4 regions of the Saccharococcus sp. Marseille-Q5394 genome follow, and region 1 is predicted to be linked to each of the others. Evidence: riboswitches for the same ligand, from Rfam matches in the RefSeq annotation. Region 1 holds a riboswitch; each other region holds the start of a gene.
The links. Region 1 has a riboswitch for S-adenosylmethionine ahead of OC538_RS12255 (bifunctional homocysteine S-methyltransferase/methylenetetrahydrofolate reductase). Riboswitches for the same ligand answer to the same signal wherever they lie in the genome.
Positions count from the first base shown of each region.

Region 1 (5,744 bases):
CCATTTCTTGCTGTAATAAAATGCCCATAGGATCGGATATAATGCGGCTTTCCTTCATCATCGATTTCAAGTTGTACATCCCCGTAAAAGATGAGATCCGGCATCGCCATCCGCATATGGCGTTCTACTTGTTTGTGGAAGAACGATGATGGTGTATACGACATTTCCGTCTTGACGAACTTTGGATTGTCCGCCGAATCGGTCGCGCTCATCGTGAAATATCCTGGAGTAGTCTTTCCGTTTATCCATTTGAAGAAGCCCGAGAATTCGACAGGCGCGATGTAAACGAATTTCCCATCGACTTTTTGGATTTGTAAGTTGCCTAGCTCATAATAGCTCGTATTCGGCACTTGACCGAACGCCTTCTTCATTTTATTCCGGGCGAATTTTGGTGGAACGCTTGCTGGCGTCTTCGTTTCGTCGAACGCCTTGATTTCCACTTGCTGATCCATTTCGACTGCTTTGTATTTTTCATTCGCATTGAAAAGTGGCGCACTTAGGATGAACGCACTTCCCGCCAATGCCGCTAAAAACAGGATTACCTTGGCACTTCTTTCCCTCCCGGTTGAAAGCACGGCGCCCGCTAGAGTAGCGATGAGAGCCAGCGCCCACACCGACGTCCAGTTCCGGTCGAGATTCGTGACGTAATAAAGGCCGAACGTGAGCACCGCCACGGCTGCGACTGTTGCAGAAAGCGCTCCGATCCGATTAAAGGCGGGTTGCCCTTCTGTAGTAGTGGATGTCAACGGCATGATGATCATTGCGGCAACGATGCCAACGACCAATGAAAACAGCAATAAATTTATCATATGAACACTCTCTTCTTTTGAAATTAATCCCCCTCTACTATACGGATGAGAATGGCATACGATTCGTTTTATTGGTGGATTCCATAAAAAAACTATCTGCATCTGTGGAAGCTCCACATTGCAGATAGCCAGTTTTGTACATATTAAAGTGCACGCCTGATTCTTAGAACCTTATACATCCGGTGACCGAAAATCCCCGCGAGAACCGAGAGCAGAATGTCTTTCGGCAGTGGAGGCACCATCCAAAGCCATGCCACCTTATACGTAAATGCGTCCGGCGCAGCGGCCCATAGCTTGTATGCAAAGTACATCCAGTTCGTGCCGATGACATAATTTACGACGAGTCCTACAAGAGCCGCGATGACATAACTGCGCAAACTACCGTTCTTTTCGACAATTTTCCCTACTACGTACGCGACAAGGATGAATGAGACGATGAAGCCGAATGTCGGAAGAAGAATTGCTCCGAAGCCCCCATGGAATTTTGCGAAAACCGGCGCGCCTACCAAGCCGAGCGCCATGTAAACCGTCATGGAAATTGCACCGAGCCGGCTTCCGAGAAGGAGACCCGCCAAGACGGCGAAGAAGGTTTGCAGCGTTATCGGAACCCCACCAACAACGAGGAACGGCACAAAAAATGTAATATTCGCCCCGATCATCATCAATGCCGCAAACATCCCGCAATAGACGAGACTGAGCGCACTCATCCCGCTTTTTGTTTTCACTGTAGCTGTTGTCATAATCCACCTCATAATTTTAGTTATCGTAAATAGAATAAAAGTTAACTCAATTTGTGTCAACCTATATTTATTTTGAGTTAACCAACGAAACTAGACGGCTTGCTTTGGACGCGAGGTGGTCCGCTTTGGACGCAGGAGTGGCTTCTTTGGAAGCAAAGCGGCTTGCTTTGGACGCGGGGTTTCCTTAATTAAAAAAACTGCCACTAAAAGTAGGATTTCTACTTTTGGTGGCAGTCCATAATGACTTATCGTTCTTCGTCTTCACTTTTCGGAAATAAAAAATGGGCAATGATTCCACTTAATATAGCTGCGCCTACTGTTATCCAAACTCTGGAAGTCCCTGGAACTTCCTGAAAGTTTTTATGGAGCATCCACCAGGAAATCCCGGCAACAAGAAGTGCGATCGGAATGGAAAATTTGAAAATCCTCAACGTATTCACCTTCTATTTTAAGTTCATATGCCGATTCTATCATAATTTGACTATTGATGTATCAAACATTTAACGATATGATGTTTTAAATTATTCAAACAACTGCATATTTAATTCTTATCAAGAGAAGCTGAGGGACTGGCCCGTCGAAGCTTCAGCAACCAGCCGGTTACGGTCAGGTGCTAATTCCAGCAGGCCTGTTTCGGCTTGGCAGATGAGAAGGAGCGAGCATTCGCTTGAAAGCCTTCTTTTTTAACGAAGGCTTTTTTATTTTTCATTGCAGTCTAAATTTTTCGTCTTGGTAAGATGAGGTTATGCGTGAGTTTCTGGATTTATGCGTTTTTGAAGACGTTTATGCGTAGATTTTTGGATTTATGCGCGTCTGCTCGCGTTTATGCGTGTCTGTGTGGATTTATGCGTCCGTTTTGCGATTTATGCGTTTTTACAGGCTTGATGACGCAGGTTCGGGACTTCGAATGAAGAAAGGATGATTTCTTATGAGATTGCTTGATCGGTTGAAAGATAACGTACTGGTGGCGGACGGTGCGATGGGGACGTTGCTCTATTCATACGGCATCGACTTCAGTTATGAGGAATTGAACGTCGAGAAGCCTGAAATCATTGAGAAAATCCATCGCGAATATATCGACGCAGGAGCGGATATCATCCAGACAAATACATATGGCGCCAATTCCTTGAAGCTTGCCCGTTATGGAATGGAGAACCGGGTGAAGGAACTCAACGAGGCGGCGATTCGAATTGCGAAGCGCGCTGCGGAACCCGGCAATCAATATGTGCTTGGGACGATCGGAGGACTTCGCGGCATACGGAAAAGCGATGCATCGCTTGCCGAAGTACTGACGATGGTCCGTGAGCAGGCAGACGCCTTGCTTTCAGGCGATCCCGACGGACTATTGCTGGAAACATATTATGACTTTGAAGAGTTATCGACAGTCGTCACCGAGCTGCGGAAACTGACGGATCTACCACTTATTGCGCAAGTCGCAATGGATGAGCCGGGCGTATTGCAAAACGGGATGCATCTGAATGACGCGCTTCATCAGCTGGAAACGCTGGGAGCGGATATCGTCGGTGTCAATTGCCGACTAGGTCCTTTCCATACAATCCAGGCATTTGAAAAAGTGACGATACCGGATCGAGCATTTTTGTCCGCCGCACCAAATGCAAGTTTGCTAGATGTTGAGGATGGTCGAATCGTTTACGCGTCCGAGGCTGATTATTTCGGCCGCGCAGCCGCGCTCCTTCGGAATGAAGGCGTCCGTCTGATTGGCGGGTGCTGCGGAACGACACCGAAGCATATCGCCGCTGCAAAAAAGCACTTGGCAGGACTGCAGCCCGTGACGGAAAAGACCGTCACTCCGCAGAAGCCGATCATTATCCGTGAAGCTGAGCCCGCAGAACACGTGCCGCTTCACATCAAAGCGAAAACGGAACGGACTGTCATTGTGGAACTTGATACACCCCGCCATTTGGAGACAGAACAATATTTCATAGGCGCGAACGAATTGTATGCAGCCGGCGTGGATGCCGTCACATTGGCGGACAATTCCCTCGCCTCCCCTCGCATCAGCAATATGGCGATGGGATCGATGTTGAAACATGAGCATCACGTTCGGCCGCTCGTCCACTTGACGTGCCGCGACCATAACTTGATCGGTCTGCAATCCCATTTGATGGGGCTCGACGCCCTAGGAATCCATGATATCCTTGCCGTCACAGGCGACCCGACAAAGGTTGGCGATTTCCCTGGAGCGACTAGCGTCTATGATGTCTCCAGCATGGAATTGCTGCAGCTCATCAAACAGCTGAACGAAGGGATTTCCTTCACAGGAAAGCCGCTACGTAAAAAAGCGAAGTTCTCGGTCGCAGCGGCTTTCAATCCAAACGTCCGCGTCCTCGACCGTGCTGTGAAGCGGCTCGAGAAGAAAATCGAATGCGGGGCGGATTATTTCATTACACAGCCGGTTTATACGAAAGAGAAGATCGTTGATATACATGAGGCTACAAAGCATTTGGATACGCCGATCTTCATCGGCATCATGCCGCTTACGGGTATACGGAATGCTGAATTCCTACATCACGAAGTGCCGGGCATCAAGCTATCCGAAGAGGTGCTGGAACGGATGGCTGCCTGCGGCGAAGACCGCGAGAAAGCGACCGCGGAAGGCATCGAAATCGCGAAGGAACTGATCGACACGGCAGCGGAGCTTTTCAATGGCATCTACATCATTACACCGTTCCTGCGGTATGACATGTCATTGGAACTGATCACCCATATTAAAGAGTTAGACGCGGAAAAGGAGAGGAAGTTTGTCCATGCCTAAACACCCAATCGAACAACAACTGAAAAACAGAATCCTCATCATAGACGGAGCGATGGGCACAATGCTGCAAGCGGAGGACCTCTCAGAAGACGATTTCGGCGGAGAGGAATATGACGGGTGCAACGAATATCTGAACATTTTACGGCCGGATATTTTGGACCGGATCCACCGTTCCTACTTGGAGGCGGGAGCGGATATCATCTGCACGAACACGTTCGGGGGCACCCCCCTCGTACTGGACGAATTCAGCCTCGGCCATAAGGCTTCTGAAATTAATAAAAAGGCTGTGGAAATCGCGAAAAAGTGTGCAGCCGACTTCTCGACACCAGAGTGGCCGCGTTTCATCGCCGGTGCAATCGGTCCGACAACAAAGACGCTTTCCGTCACAGGGGGCATTACTTTCGATAAGCTTTCCGACGATTTCTACGTCCAAGCAAAAGCATTAATCGAAGGCGGCGCAGATCTTTTATTAATGGAGACGAGCCAAGACATGCTCAATGTGAAAGCGGGAACGATTGGGATCAAGCGAGCGTTTGACGAAACGGGCATCGAGCTACCTGTAATGATTTCGGGAACGATCGAGCCGATGGGAACGACGTTGGCCGGTCAAAGCATCGAAGCTTTCTATATTTCAATCGAGCATATCAAGCCGCTCTCAGTCGGATTGAACTGTGCGACAGGGCCGGAATTCATGACCGATCATCTGCGCTCTCTTTCCGATTTGGCGACAAGCTTTGTTACTTGCTATCCGAACGCGGGCTTGCCGGACGAGGAAGGTCATTACCATGAATCACCTGAATCCTTATCATTGAAGCTGAAAGGATTTGCGGAAAAAGGTTGGCTGAATATGGTCGGTGGCTGTTGCGGAACGACGCCTGACCATATCCGAGCGCTACGGGAAGCGGTTGACGGTCTCGCCCCGCGCCAGAAGCCTGAAAACGGGCATGAGCACGCCGTTTCAGGCATCGAACCGTTATTGTATGAGTCATCGATGCGACCGCTGTTGATCGGCGAGCGGACGAACGTCATCGGGTCAAGGAAGTTCAAACGGCTGATCGTCGAAGAAAAATTCGAAGAGGCGGCGGAGGTTGCGCGTGCGCAAGTGCGCGGCGGAGCCCATGTGCTAGATATCTGCCTTGCAAATCCGGATCGGGATGAGCTTGAAGACATGAAGAAGTTCATGCAGGAAGTCGTCAAGAAGGTGAAAGTGCCACTCGTCATTGACTCGACGGATGAAAATGTCATTGAAGAGGCGTTGAAATTCTCCCAAGGAAAAGCAATCATCAACTCCATCAACTTAGAGGATGGAGAAGAGCGATTCGATGCGGTTCTCCCTCTTGTGAAAAAGTTTGGTGCGGCTGTCGTCGTCGGGACAATCGATGAAATCGGAATGGCGGTGTCGCGCGAACGGAAGCTCGA
Region 1 is NZ_CAMPPQ010000002.1:365,809-371,552, reverse strand. It holds gene OC538_RS12270 (hypothetical protein) at 1-809, opposite strand, end outside; gene OC538_RS12265 (biotin transporter BioY) at 953-1,549, opposite strand; gene OC538_RS12260 (histidine kinase) at 1,795-1,980, opposite strand; SAM riboswitch class I at 2,095-2,201, shown strand; gene OC538_RS12255 (bifunctional homocysteine S-methyltransferase/methylenetetrahydrofolate reductase) at 2,478-4,325, shown strand; gene metH (methionine synthase) at 4,318-5,744, shown strand, end outside.

Region 2 (5,744 bases), on a different contig from region 1:
AAGGGCAGGACAATTAGAGAGTTCATGGTCGTTGTCATGTTAGCACCAACCGTTCTGAGCGCTATCTGGTTTTCAGCTTTCGGAACGACTGCCATCAACATGCAACGTAAAGGGATTGCAGACTTAGCGAAAACAGACACTGAATTGACGATATTTGAAATGTTCCATGCGATGCCTTTGTCGTTCATTATTTCCATTGTCGCAGTTCTGTTAATTGCATCGTTTTTCATCACTTCCGCGGATTCAGCGACATTTGTGTTAGGCATGCAGTCCACATACGGTTCATTGACCCCGCCGAATAGCGTAAAAATCATTTGGGGCGTCATCCAGTCTGCAATTGCTATCATATTGCTGTCTGTAAATGGATTGACTGCACTGCAAAACACGATCATCATTGCCGCTCTGCCGTTTTCCTTCATCATTTTGCTGATGATTTTCTCACTACTCAAAGCGTTGAAGAGCGAACTGCCTAAGAGTGAACGGCCGAGGAGAAGAAAAGCGAAAGATACCATTTAAACAGCATAGAAAAAAGTGGAGGACGGAATCTAAAGATTCCTCCTCCACTTTTTTAATTTGGCACCAGGACTGCTTCGTGTTGGCGAATGATATGCAGCAAGTCCGCAACCATCGCGCTTCCTGTCGGATACATTCCTGCACCCGGGCCAACCAACGTCAATGGTCCGAGATATTCGGTATTTACGATGACGGCATTGTCGACACCGTCAATACTGAAAAGCGGGTGATCCGCTCCAATTAGGACAGGTCCTACCGTCGCCTGCAGCTTCCCTTTTTCATCCTTCCAAATATCTGCCACGTGACGATAACGGAGATCGCCTTTGGTTGCATCATTGATATCAATTGATTCGAGATGATCGATTCCGACGACAGGAACGTCTTCCCAGTCAGGCTGCCTGCCGAAAGCGAGCGCGCTCAAAATCATCAGTTTACGGAAAGCATCCGTGCCATCCACATCATCTGCAGGGTCTGCTTCCGCGTAACCATTTTGCTGTGCATGTAACAGTGCTTCTTTGAATGAAGACCCCTCATCGCGCATTTTCGTCAAAATGAAATTTGACGTCCCATTTAAAATGCCTTGGATCCGTTTAATCCGGTCGCCTACCAGCAGATTGGTCACAGTCCGGATGATTGGCACCCCGCCAGCAGTCGTCGCTTCGAACCCGACTTGCACGTTCCGAAATTCGGCATGTTTCCTTAACGCAGGTCCGTGTTTTGCAAACATTTTTTTGTTCGCAGTTATGATGTGGCACCCTTTCTCAATCGCATCCGACAAATACGTATAAGCAGGTTCTTCCCCGACAATCGCTTCAAGAACGATATCGATTTCAGGGTTCCCTAATATATCCTGAATATCATCTGTAAAATTTGCGCCTGTTATCGGCAGGCGTTCTTTCGCCTTGTCTTTTACAAGGATGGATACGACATCAACGGTGAAACCAGTGCTCTTTTTAATTTCTTCCCGCTTCTCTTGCAGGATTCTATAAACACCTTCACCGACCGTACCAAAACCGAGTATGGCCACTTTAATTGACGGCATGAAACCACCCTTTCTGATCTAAAGCGGAGGAGGGCGTTTAGCCCGTGCTCGTAACGCTTCGCTTTTACTCGCAAAAGCCGTTCTATGTGACGGCTTTCGCAGCTAGATGTTAATCATAGCAATAGTTAGCGAACTGCGACAGGCGCCGCTTTCTCAATCGCCTGCTTAAGGTCCGCAATAATATCATCAGTAGACTCCAGTCCGACAGACAGACGGATCAATTCCTCTGGCGTTCCTGTCTTTTTCAAGTCCTCCGCAGACAATTGCTGGTGCGTCGTTGATGCAGGATGGATGATAAGCGATTTTGCATCCCCTACGTTCGCAACATGCGACCATAGCGTAATATTGTCAATCACTCTGCGTCCTGCGTCACGGCCACCTTTAATTCCGAAGACGATGATAGAACCAAACCCGTTCTTCAAATATTTCTTTGCATTTTCATGTGTTGGATGATCTTCAAGACCCGTGTACGTCACCCATTCCACAGACGGATGAGCCTGTAGGAATTCAGCGACTTTCACGGCATTTTCGTTATGGCGTGTCACACGCAAATGGAGCGTCTCCAGCCCTTGAAGGAAGTTGAATGCACTGTCCGGATCCAAGCAAGGCCCGAAGTCGCGGAGCAATTGGACGCGGAGCTTCGTCGCGAATGCAGCTCCCGCCGTGTCAATGCCGTATCGCAAGCCGTTGTACGTTTCATCCGGCTCCGTGAAGCCAGGGAACTTCCCTCTCGTCCAGTCGAATTTCCCTGCGTCGACTACGACGCCGCCGATAGTCGTTCCATGGCCGCCAATCCACTTCGTTGCGGAATGAATGACAACGTCAGCACCAAACTCGATTGGGTTCGATCCGTATGGGGATGCGAATGTGTTATCGATGAGGAATGGGATTTCATTTTCATGCGCAATGTTTGCGACCGCTTCGATATCGAGCACTTGAAGGCTAGGATTTCCGATCGTTTCAGCGAAAATCGCTTTCGTTTTATCTGTAATCGCAGCACGGAAGTTTTCAGGTTCGTCCGCGTCCACGAATTTCACATTGATACCGTAGCGTGGAAGCGTAACGGCGAATAGATTATACGTACCGCCGTAAAGATTGCCGGCAGCGACAATCTCGTCACCCGCACCCGCAATATTGAGAATGGAGAATGCGATTGCTGCCATTCCCGAAGACAGAGCAACTGCAGCAGTTCCACCTTCTAAGAGTGCTACCCTTTCTTCAAAGACAGCAACGGTAGGATTCGTAATTCTTGTATAAATATTGCCTGCTTCTTGCAAGCCGAATAAGTTTTGGGCATGTTCAGTATCACGGAATACGAATGCAGTAGTACGGTGGATTGGCACAGCACGGGAACCTGTAATTGGATCCGGTTTCTGCCCTCCGTGTAAGAGAAGAGTTTCTGGTTGAAGTGGTTTGTTTGTCATTGTCATTACCTCCAGTGGTTTTTTAAGATGAAAATGATGCAGTGCGGAGGCGTTGGGGGTTTTGGGAATAAAAAAATAACCCCTTTCGCTAAGAGAAGGGTTACGCTTTCGCTTATTCCTCCTCTTATCTTTCAGACCGTTTTCACGAATCTGTAGGAAGTAGCACCTTTGCAAGTTCATCACTTGCCGGTTGCCGGGCATCGCAGGGCCTAGTCCCTCCGCCGCTCTTGATAAGAGTTTGGTTATTCAGTTTTTCATCTTGTTGAACAGTATAGGAGACTATTTTTTAAAAGTCAAGGGGTGAATTTATTTTTTTCTGAAACTTGCGCTTTATCTTCGATGTTATAATAGTTGTAGAAGTCGGAATGACGGATTGATGAAGCGGGTGGATACTTTGAGCGCGGGAGTGGCTTCTTAGAGCGCGGATGCAGCCTTTTTGAACGCGCAGCCAGTTGCTTTGGACGCGATTCAGCCAAACTAGAACATCGGTGTATATGACTATATTATTTTTGGGGGATTCTTATGACGTTATGGATTATAGCTATCATAATTTGTGGATATTTGGTCGGCTGCCTTCATGGCTCGACAGTCGCTCGTTGGATTTCGGGGGTTAATTTGAAAGAAACCGGTGTTAAAAATGCCGGAGCGTCGAACGCGATGATCGTTCTTGGAAAACGGTATGGTGCGCTTGTTGCATTGATTGATATTGGCAAAGGCATCTTCGCGGTCATTGCTGTAAGGCTGCTAGCTGGACATTTCGGACTGCCTACGGAATACATCACTTTGTTATTATTCGCTGTCGGAGCTGCTGTTATATTCGGCCATAACTATCCGTTCCATATGAAGTTCAACGGGGGGAAAGGGACAGCAACAGTAATCGGTGTATTATTTGCGATTGACTGGCGGTTCGGACTTGCCGGGTTCATTCTATTCATTCTAGTGGCCATCATATCTGACATTCTTGTCTTTGGCGTTATCATGTTATACATCACTTTATTGGCCATGGCCGTTTGGTTAGATGGATATTGGCCAATAGTAATTGCAACCTTACTTTTCTTGATGGCAATCTGGAAGCATATCGAAAACTTGAAGCGGATTCGCAAAGGGACGGAGCCACGCATTCGCACATCATTCAAGAAAAAACAGAAGCACTCGGAATGAGGCTTCTGTTTTTTCGATGAGATTGCCTTTTATCAATCAAAAATCCAACCAGATCTTCACAGCGGTCCCTAAAATCAAAACTGCCAATATCCCCTGCAATACTTCCGTATTCATCTTCTGTCCTGCTTTTGCCCCGAGTGGCGCGGCGAGGATGCTCGCTACAATCATGACAGCTGCCGGACCGTAAAGCACCTGGTCTGTCACGATCTTCCCTACCGTCGAACCGATCGATGAAATGAATGTAATGGCGAGGGAAGTAGCAATCGTCATGCGTGTCGGGATTTTCAAAACGACAAGCATGATTGGAACTAAAATGAACGCGCCGGCAGCTCCAACAATTCCAGCTGCAATCCCTACGATGAAAGCGAGCACGGCTGCAAGCCATTTATTGAAAACAACCTGATCCGCCGGAATATCATCCAATCCTTTTTTCGGGATGAACATCATGATGGCCGCAATCGTTGCAAGAATTCCGTACACGAGGTTGATGCTTCCTTCAGAAATCAAATTGGAGCCGTAACCCCCGATAAAACTTCCGACCAAAATCGCGCTCCCCATGTATATGATCAGCGTTTTATTGAGATATCCGCCTTTCCGATATACCCATACTCCGGATATAGTCGCGAAGAACACTTGAATTGCACTGATTCCTGAAACTTCGTGCGCAGAGAATGCGGCAATTCCAAGTAATGGCGGAATGTATAATAGCATCGGGTATTTGATGATTGATCCGCCGATTCCGACCATTCCGGAAACGAAGGATCCTACAAATCCGATGAGGAAAATCGTTATTAGAAATGTCATATCCATCGGTATTTACCTCCTAAATCAGGAAAGGGGTATCTGCTCAGATACCCCCTACCCTACAATCAGCCTTTCTTAATCCAGAATGTGAAGACGCCTGTATCTTCTTCTTTTTGATCAACCATTTCATGGCCGCTGGATTTCGCCCATGCTGTCAAATCAGCGACTGAGCCTTTATCAGTTGTGAAGATTTCCAGGATTTCACCCGTCTCCATTTCCTTCATCGTCTTTCTTGCACGTACAACCGGCATTGGGCATGCCAACCCTTTTGCATCTAATACTTTTGTTACGTTCATTTTCATCTTCTCCTTTTTGATTAAATTACCTTACTGCACAACGATTCGGTCCGATTTCCATTTCACGCTGCGTTTCTTCGTTAGGATTGATTTTCCCCATATTCGTTTGACGGATTTCTTGGTACGCGTTTGGTTGAGGAGGCAAGTTTCCTGTCACCATTTGACGGAATTCTTGTTCATCCTCAATATTCAAGCCGTGGTTATTCGCGAACAGCGTTCCTAACTTTTCCGAAACGCTTCCATCTTCATTCAACTCTTCGATAATCATGAAGTGCGCGGGAAGTACGAGTAGATCTTCCGCCAACTCACGATAACGGCTATACAATGTTTCCCGCAGATCGCCGACCCAGTCCTCCGCCAAACCCGCGAGGTCTGGGCGACCGATGGAGTCGATGAATAAAATATCTCCTGACAATAAATAAGCATCGTCTACGATAAACGAAGTGGAACCGATCGTATGACCTGGTGAATAAAGCGCTTGAATATCGATTTTCGATGTTCCCA
Region 2 is NZ_CAMPPQ010000001.1:2,043,334-2,049,077, forward strand. It holds gene OC538_RS09820 (BCCT family transporter) at 1-516, shown strand, start outside; gene OC538_RS09825 (homoserine dehydrogenase) at 569-1,555, opposite strand; gene OC538_RS09830 (O-acetylhomoserine aminocarboxypropyltransferase/cysteine synthase family protein) at 1,681-2,979, opposite strand; SAM riboswitch class I at 3,101-3,216, opposite strand; gene OC538_RS09835 (glycerol-3-phosphate acyltransferase) at 3,502-4,140, shown strand; gene OC538_RS09840 (sulfite exporter TauE/SafE family protein) at 4,177-4,950, opposite strand; gene OC538_RS09845 (sulfurtransferase TusA family protein) at 5,010-5,240, opposite strand; gene OC538_RS09850 (MBL fold metallo-hydrolase) at 5,266-5,744, opposite strand, start outside.
Region 2: it holds a riboswitch for S-adenosylmethionine, as region 1 does, so the genes downstream of both, OC538_RS09830 (O-acetylhomoserine aminocarboxypropyltransferase/cysteine synthase family protein) here and OC538_RS12255 (bifunctional homocysteine S-methyltransferase/methylenetetrahydrofolate reductase) in region 1, are expected to answer to the same signal.

Region 3 (5,744 bases), on a different contig from region 1:
CATATACAAGCGGAATACAGCATCTAAAATGCCGGAAGCCAATCTTGTTTTCCTGGATGAGATTTTTAAAGCCAATTCTGCAATCTTGAACAGCTTGCTGACGCTTATAAACGAAAGAGTTTTCTATAATTCCGGAACACCCGGAAAGGCACCCTTAATTTCAGTTATTGGGGCTTCTAACGAATACCCTGAAGAAGGGGAAGGGCTGGAAGCTTTATTTGACAGGTTCTTACTACGGTTCGAGTTGGATTATATCGCAGATCAAACGAATTTTGTTTCGATGATGAAGGGAACCGGTAGGAATCAGTTTTTGCCTTCCATGACGATGGACGAATTGATTCAACTTCAGTTGTTGACGGACAGTGTTTCAATACCGGATGAAGTGTATGAAATACTGTCGGAAATTCGAAATGAATTACGTGACGAAGGGATACGCCCTTCGGACAGGCGTTTTAAACAGTCGCTGTCCATACTTCAAGCGAAGGCGTTGATAAGCCAGAGACAAGTTGTGAATGTATCCGACATTGTCATCCTTGAAAATGTCCTATGGGAAACGGTGGACCAAAAAGATGTAGTGTCTTCCGTTATCCGAAATCATTCACAAGATGTCGTTACTCAGATCCTTCATTCCATACAAAACGAGGCAAATGAAGTGTTCTACACTGTACTTCAGGATCCTACGACCGAGTATGGAATGGAGGCGACTCATAAAATGAAAACCTTAGTGGCAGATTTAAAAAAACTCAAAAGTGATTATCATAGTCGGAAGGCTGATATCGACGCATTACTTGATAAATTGACTTCGATGGAACATGAAATCTTGAATAAGATTTTAGAGCCTTGGTATTTTGATGCTCGAAATGAACAGAAGGAATCTGCCAGCACCTTTTTTAAAATGTGAAAGGGGATAATCTTTGTGAAGAGTCATAAAAATTACAATGGCAATCAATCGGTTTTGAATACGGACGCGTTCGATAAAAGACGTTTCAGAGAGATTTTCGATATGTCATCGGGACTTCAACAGGTAAGAGCTGAAGGTATACTACCGATGTTCGATTCATTACTAGCAGATATTTGGGCTTCCTTATACAAAATGAAACCTGACATTATTGAAGGTGACATTAACGGTGTCCTAAAGATTAATAAATCACTCATGGAAAGAATCATGGAGGATGAAAACTTTGCTACCTATCGAGGCATCACCCGTTTGGATGATTTGTCGTCAGCTATCGGCACGATCAAAATCGGGAGGATGGTGAACCAATGGCTCATTGACCAAAAAAAGGAAGATGAAGATTTTGATGAGCAGATGCAGGAAATTCTCGCAATGCAAAGGCTACTCCAAAGACAGGAGTGGCAAGAAGAGGCGGAAAATGGAAGTCGTGCAATAGAAGAGAAAATTACAAGGTCCATGGATAGATTCGATGAGAAATTGCAACAGATGCTCCAAGGCAACTGTGATAGCTTTTCACAAGCATTGGTTCGAGCTATGCAAGAAACAGTGCAGGTGAAGGAGGCTCTTAACTCTTTACTTGGGGGCACCCGAGCTGGCAGTGGGGATGCAGAACTGAAAAAAGTTCCTCTACGAGACCAACTATTGCTAGCAGAGAAGATAGCTTCCGATAAAAAAATGAAAGAAATTGCAGACTGGGCTGGTCGATTCAAACAGGCAGCCCGAAAAAAACAAAAGGTCAAATATAGCGAGGCAATGGGGAGAAGCGGAGTAACAATAGGCTCCAATATTGAACGATTGTTGCCGATGGAGCTGGGATTGTACATGCATCCAATAACGAGGAACGACTTTCTTCGTCGGTTTGTAGAAGGTCAGACGATGATATATGAACAGGAAGGAAAAGAGGTACTTGGGAAAGGTCCAATCATACTTTGCTTGGATCAGTCAGGTAGTATGCAACACCTTGATACTCAATCCAAAGGGTTCACGTTAGCCCTCATGTCGATTGCCAGAAAGCAGAGAAGGGATTTTTGTTTGATTTTATTTTCCACGCGCTTACAAGTGTTTACATATGAAAAGGGAAAAATAAAGATTTCAGATATGGTGAAGCTGGCACAAACCTTCTTGAGCGGTGGGACGGATTTTTCCTTACCCCTTTGTAAATCGCTAAATGTTATTAGTGAAAGCCGTTTTAAAAAAGCTGATGTAGTGTTTGTTACGGACGGTGAAGACAGCATAAAAGATTCATTCCTTGAAGAGTTCAGTAAGAAGAAAAAAGAGAAAGTCTTTAATGTCCTATCCTTTATTATAGGTAACAGCACAAACACTGCGGAACAGTTTTCCGATAAAGTTGTCATGGTGAAAGACTTTGAAGACGAGGGAAGTCATGCTGCATTTGAAATTTAAAGGAGGCACTTTAAAGGGGCGGGGAGTAACAATTCGATACGGAATATCAATTTGAATTATTAATATAATATGAATTATAAGGTTGACAATTTATTTATATATGTTTATACTAATTTTCAATCAGTTGAAGCAATAAAAATGATTTTAACAACTACATACAACTCTTATTACGAGTGGCGGAGGGAATAGGCCCGAAGAAGCCCGGCAACCAACAGATGTATTTCTGTAAAGGTGCTACATCCTACAGGTGTTTGAGCCTGGAAGATAAGAGGAGGAATTCTGCAGCCCTCTTCTTATGAAGAGGGTTTTTCATATGGATAAATAAAAATCTAGTTATTCATAAGCTCAAATCCGACTATACCAATCGGTGCAATTACAAATTGGATTGAATTGAATTTCAATATAAAAATGAATTTAGGAGGAAATGAACATGAGAAGATTGATTGTCTTACTGCTAATGGTGATGGGTGCAACGGTCCTAATGACAGCTTGCTCATCTGGTGAAGGGATAGAAAAAAAGAAATTAAATAAAGTTGTATTGGATTATGCCTATTACTCACCAACTAGCCTAGCGTTAAAAGAATTTGGTTGGGCAGAAGAGGCGTTTGAAGAACAAGGGATTAAGGTGGAATGGGTACTCAGCCACGGAAGTAATAAAGCACTTGAATTCCTAAATTCAAAAAGTGTCGACTTCGGTTCGACAGCTGGAGCTGCTGCGTTAATTGCCAAGTCAAACGGTTCTCCGATTGAATCAGTCTATATCTATTCAAAGCCTGAATGGACTGCACTTGTGGCAACAGGGGATTCAGACATCACGTCAATTGAACAATTGAAGGGAAAGAAAGTAGCTGCGACGCTAGGAACGGATCCATATATTTTCCTTCTCCGTTCGTTACAGGAAGTTGGCTTGTCATCAAAGGACTTGGAAATTGTGAATTTGCAGCACTCTGATGGAGCTAACGCCCTTCTAACGGGTCAAGTAGAAGCATGGGCAGGGCTCGATCCACATATGGCAAAAGTTGAAGTCGATTCTGGTGCCAAATTATTTTTACGAGACCATGAAAAAAATACGTACGGAACACTGAATGTCCGATCAGACTTTGCTGAACAACATCCTGAAGTCGTAGAAACAGTGATTGAGGTGTACGAAAAAGCGCGGAAGTGGGTTATGAAAAATCCGGAAGAGGCAGCCGATATACTTGCACAAGAAGCAGAGATGCCATTAGAAGTGGCCCAAAAGAGTTTAGAACGTAACGACTTTTCGGATTCAATCCCTGGCTCAAAGCAAATCGAAGCGTTAACTGCAGCGGGTGAAGTGTTGCAATCAGAGAACGTAATTAAAGGCAATGTGGATGTCACAAAGATTGTCGAAGAATTGATTAATGATCAGTTTGCAAAAAAAGTAATCGAATGAATTAGGGGGAATAGACATGACGGTCAATATTGACGAAAAAGAATTGTTTAAAGTGAAAGGAAAAAAGTTGGTCAAAGTAAACTTTGAAAATAAGGTGAGGGGTTTAGCGCTTGGCTTGATCATTCCGTTCATTCTTTTAGTCGTTTGGGAAGCGGCTGTCCGTTTCAATTGGCTCGATGCCTATGTCTTTCCCGCTCCGACAACCATTTTGCAAAAAAATATCGAATTAGCCCAAGAAGGCACACTCTGGGGACATGTAGGAATTACGTTCTTTCGTGTCCTGATCGGGTTTCTGGCAGGAACAATTGCCGCGGTTGTACTTGGATCCATCGTTGGTTATTTTAAATGGTTTGAACAGTTGATGGATCCATTAATTCAAGCCTTTCGCTCGATTCCCTCACTAGCGTGGGTTCCGTTGTTCATCCTGTGGATGGGTATTGGAGAGTCATCCAAAGTGATGTTAATCGCTGTCGGTGTGTTCTTTCCGATCTATTTGAATATCGTCTCGGGTATTCAAGGGGTCGATCGGAAGTTGATTGAAGTCGGTAAGATCTATCATTTCACACCGTTGCAAATTATTCGTCGTATCATCCTGCCCGCTTCACTTCCATCATTTCTTGTAGGATTACGCAGCGGTGTCGGATTGGGCTGGATGTTCGTCGTTGCTGCCGAGCTGATGGGTGCCAGTCAAGGCCTTGGCTATTTACTTGTCGTTGGTCAGAACACGTACTCACCGGAGCTCATTATTGCCAGTATTATTTTGTTTGCATTGTTAGGGAAAGCGACTGATTCCCTGTTGAAAGCATTGGAATCACGTGCATTGAAGTGGCAAGACAATCTACAAAACCAACTATGACGGAGGGGTTTCAATGTTGAAAGTGAAAGAGGCAACGAGGACATTCAATAACGGGCTTGCAGGATTCAACAACATCTCATTTTCAATAAAGGAAGGGGAAACTGTTGGAATTCTGGGAACGAGTGGTTGTGGGAAAAGTACATTGCTGCGCGTTTTATCGGGACTTGATCAGAATTATGAAGGGGCAATTGAAATTGGGGGTGTAGGGGATCAGCCAATCGGGATGATCTTTCAAGAGCCAAGATTGATGCCTTGGCTTACAGTAAAAGAGAATATTTTATTCGGGGCGAAAGATGAGAAGGAGAAACAAGAAACCGTCCATGAGTATTTGAATCTTGTCGGTTTGTCTGACTTCGACGCTCATTATCCGAAAGACTTGTCCGGAGGTATGGCACAGCGAACCGCAATTGCCCGTGCACTTATTGGAGAGCCCGATGTCTTGCTTCTTGATGAACCTTTTAGTGCATTGGATGCCTTCACTAAAATGCAATTGCAAGATTTATTATTGAAAATCCAACAGAACCGTTTAACAACGATGGTAGTCGTTACACACGACATAGACGAAGCTCTATACTTATGCGACCGGATTTTTATCCTCGGTGGTCAGCCCGGGACATTGCAAGCGGAATTATCGATTGATGTACCGAAACCGAGGAATCGAGGAGATTCGTTTTTAGCGGGGAAAAAAGCAGAAATCCTTGAGCTTTTACATATCGAGAAGGAGGTTATCTAACATGGCAAATGAGGAAGTAATTCGTCCATTAGAAGGAAATTACAATATTTCAGCTGAACTTCCTTCAAGAAAAGATTTCACATGGGAAAGTATCGAATCAAATTTTAGTTGGTATGATTCCGGAAAAGTGAATATGGCTTATGAATGTGTGGATCGCCATGTAGTGGAAGGATACGGAGAGAAAGTCGCTCTGCATTATTTTGCAGAAAACGAAGAGTATACAGTAACATATCGTGAATTGAAGGCGAAATCAGATCTGTGGGCTACTGTTTTGAAAAAGAGAGGGGTGAAAAAAGGGGACTTCGTCTTTATCTTTTTACCGAAGCATCCTGATTGCCATATCGCGATGCTTGCTGCCATTAAACTGGGGGCTGTTGTCGGA
Region 3 is NZ_CAMPPQ010000001.1:919,833-925,576, reverse strand. It holds gene OC538_RS04645 (AAA family ATPase) at 1-901, shown strand, start outside; gene OC538_RS04640 (VWA domain-containing protein) at 917-2,359, shown strand; SAM riboswitch class I at 2,521-2,630, shown strand; gene OC538_RS04635 (aliphatic sulfonate ABC transporter substrate-binding protein) at 2,790-3,773, shown strand; gene OC538_RS04630 (ABC transporter permease) at 3,790-4,629, shown strand; gene OC538_RS04625 (ABC transporter ATP-binding protein) at 4,643-5,362, shown strand; gene acsA (acetate--CoA ligase) at 5,364-5,744, shown strand, end outside.
Region 3: it holds a riboswitch for S-adenosylmethionine, as region 1 does, so the genes downstream of both, OC538_RS04635 (aliphatic sulfonate ABC transporter substrate-binding protein) here and OC538_RS12255 (bifunctional homocysteine S-methyltransferase/methylenetetrahydrofolate reductase) in region 1, are expected to answer to the same signal.

Region 4 (5,744 bases), on a different contig from region 1:
GATGATGCGCGATTCCATTTGTCTCTCCGCAATCAAATCAAGAACTTTTTCGACCATTCCTTCGTATGGGAAAATATCCGATTTCAATTCAATGTTCAATTTGTGGTCAGTCGAATCGAAAACCTCGAGGACGTCAGCGAGTGTAGGTATTGTTTCTCCTAGGAATTCGGGTGAAAACCAGTTGCCGAAATCATGTTTCTTTAATTCCGCTAAGGACATATCTTTCACATATCCTGTTCCATCCGAAGTGCGGTCGATCGATTCATCATGGATCACGACAAGCTCTCCATCTGCTGACATATGTACATCGAATTCAACACCAAAAACGGGGAGACGAGCAGCCTCCATGAAGGCGGCGATTGTGTTTTCCGGAAAGTTCCCTGAAGCTCCTCTATGTGCGAATATCTTCATTTAGCTTCCTCCGATTCCGTTTGGTATTACATTTTGTTCACGTCAAAAGGGCACGGTTTTTGACCGTTGCCCATTTACCCGGGAAATGATTATTCCCAAGTCTTTCGTTCTTCAATTTCCTTTTTCAGGATTTCCGCTCCCTCTGGACTAATATACATGCCATTGGATAGCCTCTTGTTTTCTGAGGTGATATTCCCGGTTACGATACAAGCCGAATCCACAACATACTTACGGAGGATGATCATATCGTCATCCACGAAAATTTCCATTGGTGCACCTTTATCAAGTTTCAACGTATTTCTTAATTCCTTAGGGATTACAATCCTGCCGAGATGGTCAACCTTTCTGACAATACCTAAGCTACGCATTATGATCCTCCTTGAAACTTTGTATTATTGTTACTTGTCCTACTATTATACCAGTTAATTATAAAAATACAAAAAAATTAGTATACTCTCTTTTTCTCTCCTATTCTCTCTATTCCTCTTATAACCGCTTTAAAACGTTTAAGTATGTGATTTATTTTGATAGAATAGGAAGGTCGTCTAAGAAAGGGGAACCAATCATGTCATTCATCCAGAAAAGACCCATCGTTTTTGACTATATTCAAATCATTGCAGGAGCGACTCTAGTCGGACTTGCATTCAATATATTTTTCTTGCCGGCGCGTATCGCGGCGGGCGGCATTTCAGGGGTCAGTACAATCCTATATGAACTATTCGAATATAATCCTGCATATGTGCAATGGATGATCAATATCCCGCTCATCATACTGGGGCTATTGCTGGCAGGGAAGGAATTCAGTGCAAAGACAATTGTAGGTACTTTTTTTGTCCCGTTTGTCATTTATTTGACGGGAGACCTTCAGTTATCCGTCGACAATCCGTTTCTAAGTTCTATATATGGCGGCATTATGCTAGGTATTGGGTTAGGAATCGTTTACCGGGGGAATGGCTCGACAGGCGGAACGGCTTTAATTGCCCAACTCCTAAAGAAATACACGGGCATTTCAAGCGGATTCTCCCAACTGATAGTTGATGGGGTTGTCGTTGTCACTTCAGCTTTTGTCTTCAATTTTGAACTCGCTTTATACGCACTCATGTCGATATACGTTACAAGCAAAGTGATTGATTTCGTCCAATTGCAAACGTCGCCCACGAAGCTTGTCCTAATCATTACTGAACACGAAGAGAAGATCCAGTCGGTTATCCAGAATGAAATCGATAGGGGATTGACGAAAGTGAAGTCAACGGGTGGCTATTCAAACGACGAAAAAACAATGATTCTATGCGTTGTGGAACAGTCCGAAGCCGTTTATTTGAAGAAATTGCTTCAGACCGCTGAGCCTTCGTCCTTTGTCATTTTTCTCAATGCATCGGAAATTCTAGGACTCGGTTTTTCGAAAGCGAAAGTTCATCGTTAAAGAAACCGGTATACAATTCGATTAAAGATGATATAATAATCATAATTGAATATTTCTTATCAAGAGAAGCTGAGGGAACTGGCCCGATGAAGCTTCAGCAACCTCTGCAATAGCAGGAAGGTGCTACCTCCAACAAGATGTAAATCTTGAGAGATAAGAACGATAAAACAAATGCAACTCCTCGTTCCTATCTGTTGGAACGGGGGTTTTTATTTGTCGTCTAGACTTCGGGCGCCATAAGCTCGGGTCATAAGTCAAATCTGCTTTGTGGCAAAAAGCGCCACACTGCATCTTCGCCTTATGCCTGTCGCCTATGGGCGGGCGCCCTTCGCTTTTGTATATTAAAAAGGGGGAAACGTAATGCCAATCAATATCCCGGAACAATTACCGGCACGCGAACTGTTGAAAGAAGAAAAGATTTTCGTCATGGATGAAGGGCGGGCAACGACCCAAGATATCCGTCCATTAAATATCCTCATCCTGAATTTAATGCCTGAAAAAGAAAGGACAGAGCTACAATTGCTTCGGCTGCTCGGAAATACGCCGTTGCAGGTCAATGTTTCATTCTTGAACACTGCGACGTACGAATCGAAAAATGTAAGCAAAAATCATTTGGAATCCTTTTACACTACATTCGAGCATGTCAAGAATAGACGCTACGATGGACTGATTATCACAGGAGCGCCGATTGAGCATCTTCAATTCGAAGACGTCGTCTATTGGGAAGAACTGAAACAGATCATGGACTGGTCCAAAACAAATGTAACTTCCGTTTTACATATTTGCTGGGGCGCGCAAGCCGCACTTTATCATCATTACGGCATCGATAAATATGAGTTGCCGAAAAAGCTATCCGGAGTCTTCAACCATCGATTGACTGATTCGACTGTCGAATTGGCACGCGGATTCAATGATCTGTTCACTGCACCTCATTCCCGATATACGTCGGTCTCAATTGATGAGATTGACCAGGATCCTCGCCTTCAATTGTTGGCGGTTTCGGAAGATGCAGGTGCCTTCATCATCCTTTCAAAAGACGGCAAACATATTATGATCACCGGGCACTTGGAGTATGATGCATGCACGCTCGGCGAAGAGTACGAACGGGATTTGAAGAAAGGGATTGATATTGACGTCCCGGCTAACTATTTTCCGGACGACGACCCGACAAAGGAGCCGTCGAACACGTGGCGCTCACATACTCATCTTCTTTTCTCAAACTGGCTGAATTATTATGTCTACCAAGAAACACCTTACGAGTGGGAATGAAAATAATAGCCTGCGAATTCATGAACTGAATTTGCAGGTTTTTTCATCCGTATATTGTCATAGTTCTATCACACACTAGCGTTAGCGGAGGTGTGAATAGATGATTTCAGACGTAATTTCAAAGTTGGACTTTTGGGAAATGATGTTTAGAGCAACTTTTACTTTTATCATTCTCATGCTACTAGCCAGATTCATGGGGAAAAAGCAGATTTCACAACTAACTTTTTTTCATTATGTTACGGGGATTACAATCGGTTCTATCGCTGGTGAGATCTCCGCGCAATCGGAAACCCCTTTTCTGAATGGTGCCATTGCGATGATTTGGTGGGCTATATTAACAGTATTTGTGAACTTTTTAACAGTAAAGTCAAAAAAAGCGCGAATTTTATTTGATGATCAACCAACTATTATTATACACAGAGGAAAAATAAGTGAACAAGGCATGAAAAAGGCCCGACTCACATTGAACGATCTCAATATGATGCTCCGTGAGCAGAGCATTTTCGCTGTTGCAGACGTGAACTATGCAATTCTCGAAACGAACGGCCAGTTAAGCGTCATGAAAAAGGCGGCCCAAGAGACTGCAACACGCAAAGATGTGAAAGCACCTGGCAATGAGCCGAAATATATACCGACTGAAATCATTTCGGATGGGAAATTAATTAAAGAAAACTTGACTGAATTGAAGCTGACTGAAGAATGGGTTTATGAACAGCTGAAGAAAAATGGGTTCAGTAAAGTGGAGCAAGTGTATTATGCAGAAATACTAACTGACGGCACATTGCATATTGATCAGCGAACTGAAAAGAAATAGATAGTGTAAGGGGAGTCTCAATATGAGGGGAAGCTTGTTTTGCCCCTCATATTCAATTAACGGCAACGAGCAAAAACCCCGATTTGCTTATTTTTTATGGTATAATGAATGACAGTCATTCAGTGGGGAGGCGGACGGTAATTGGATAAGAAGGAAAGAATCATAAAAGCGGCGATAGAAGTTTTCCGCAAGCAAGGCATCGAAAAGACGAAGATATCCGATATCGTGAAAGTGGCAGGGATTGCTCAAGGAACTTTCTATTTATATTTCCCATCTAAATTATCACTCATGCCGGCAATAGCCGAAGTGATGGTCGCAAAAACGTTAGAGATTGTGACGGATAGAGTATCGGATAACGCACCGTTCCCAAAACGGATGGAGCAGCTCGTTGATGCGATTTTCGAAGTAAATGAAGAGTATCATGAAATTCAAGCACTTATCTATTCAGGTTTAGCATCGACAGAGCACTTGAAAAATTGGGAGACCGTATACGCGCCTTTCTATAAATGGGTGAGTGAGGGTCTTCAACTAGCAATTGATGAAGGTGTAATCCGGAACACCGTCAATCCTGAGAGGACGGCAAGACTTGTGATTGGTCTCGTGGAATCAGCTGCGGAACAAATTTATTTATACGACACTGACAAGGAAGATGAAGCGGTCATACAAAAGAATGAAGTGAAAAATTTCTTAAAGCATGCCCTTGCGTATTAATGCCTATTATTATTGGCAATAAGCCTTTGACGACTTGTCATTATAAAAATGAATGACAGTCAGTCACCCGCCGAGTTAGGAGAAAATATTATGAACAAATCATGGATTTATGTTGCGCTAACAAGCTTTTTCGAGTTGGTCTGGATTTTCGGTTTCAATGTCGCCTCCGAATGGTGGCATTGGATTCCAATCGTGTTTTTCATCTTCGTCGATTTTCATTTCTTGGCGAAAGCCTGTGAAAACCTTCCGACGGGTACCGTATATGCCATCTTTGCAGCAATCGGAACAGTTGGGACCGCATTGATGGATGTGTTTATATTCGGGGAAACCCTCGGAGCAGGCAAACTGTTTTTCATTGCCATATTAGTTGTAGGCGTCATTGGACTGAAGATTGCTGATGGCGTGGATGAAAAGAAAGGATTGGTTAAGTGATGGGCTGGTTATTTGTATTCGCAGCGGCAATAAGCGAGCTTGTCGGCGTTGTCGGGTTGAATAAATATAGTGAACAGAAGACATTCACCAATACCATTTTGTTCGGCGGAGGATTTGGAGCAGCGTTCGCATTTCTCTATATGTCGTTCAACTATTTGCAAGTAAGCACTGCATACGCAGTGTGGATTGGCATAGGAACTGCAGGTGCAGTATTGATCAATATGCTATTTTTCGGTGAATCAAGAAGCATAGGACGTATCGCCAGCCTACTTTTGATAGTTATCGGCGTTGTTGGATTGAAGGCGTTATCGTGAATAGTAGAAAGCGGGGAACAACTTGAAAGAAAGTTGCTTCCCCGCTTTTATTTTAATTTAATTATAGTGATAGCAAGTTATTTGGCAGTATTATACAATGAAGAGAGTGATGTTAGAATATTTAATGATTTGACGTCCCCTGGAACAAAGAATTTAAAAGTTCTTGCATAGAGGAATTACCGGAAGAAATGAGGGCGTTTTTTTGAACTATGAAATAAAACGCCGGGCGGCTACTGCGCAATGATAATCAAGTTTGCTAATAAATTGGTATTTAGAAGGAGATAGTCATGTTAATTTCGACAATGATCCTGGGGTGGATAGGGGTACTACTATATTTGATCATCATCTTTACATTCAAGAAAATGGCAAG
Region 4 is NZ_CAMPPQ010000001.1:1,163,019-1,168,762, reverse strand. It holds gene OC538_RS05855 (glycerophosphodiester phosphodiesterase) at 1-411, opposite strand, end outside; gene OC538_RS05850 (AbrB/MazE/SpoVT family DNA-binding domain-containing protein) at 501-779, opposite strand; gene OC538_RS05845 (YitT family protein) at 977-1,834, shown strand; SAM riboswitch class I at 1,888-1,994, shown strand; gene metA (homoserine O-succinyltransferase) at 2,195-3,103, shown strand; gene OC538_RS05835 (YetF domain-containing protein) at 3,204-3,917, shown strand; gene OC538_RS05830 (TetR family transcriptional regulator) at 4,059-4,628, shown strand; gene OC538_RS05825 (DMT family transporter) at 4,719-5,060, shown strand; gene OC538_RS05820 (DMT family transporter) at 5,060-5,374, shown strand; gene OC538_RS05815 (hypothetical protein) at 5,662-5,744, shown strand, end outside.
Region 4: it holds a riboswitch for S-adenosylmethionine, as region 1 does, so the genes downstream of both, metA (homoserine O-succinyltransferase) here and OC538_RS12255 (bifunctional homocysteine S-methyltransferase/methylenetetrahydrofolate reductase) in region 1, are expected to answer to the same signal.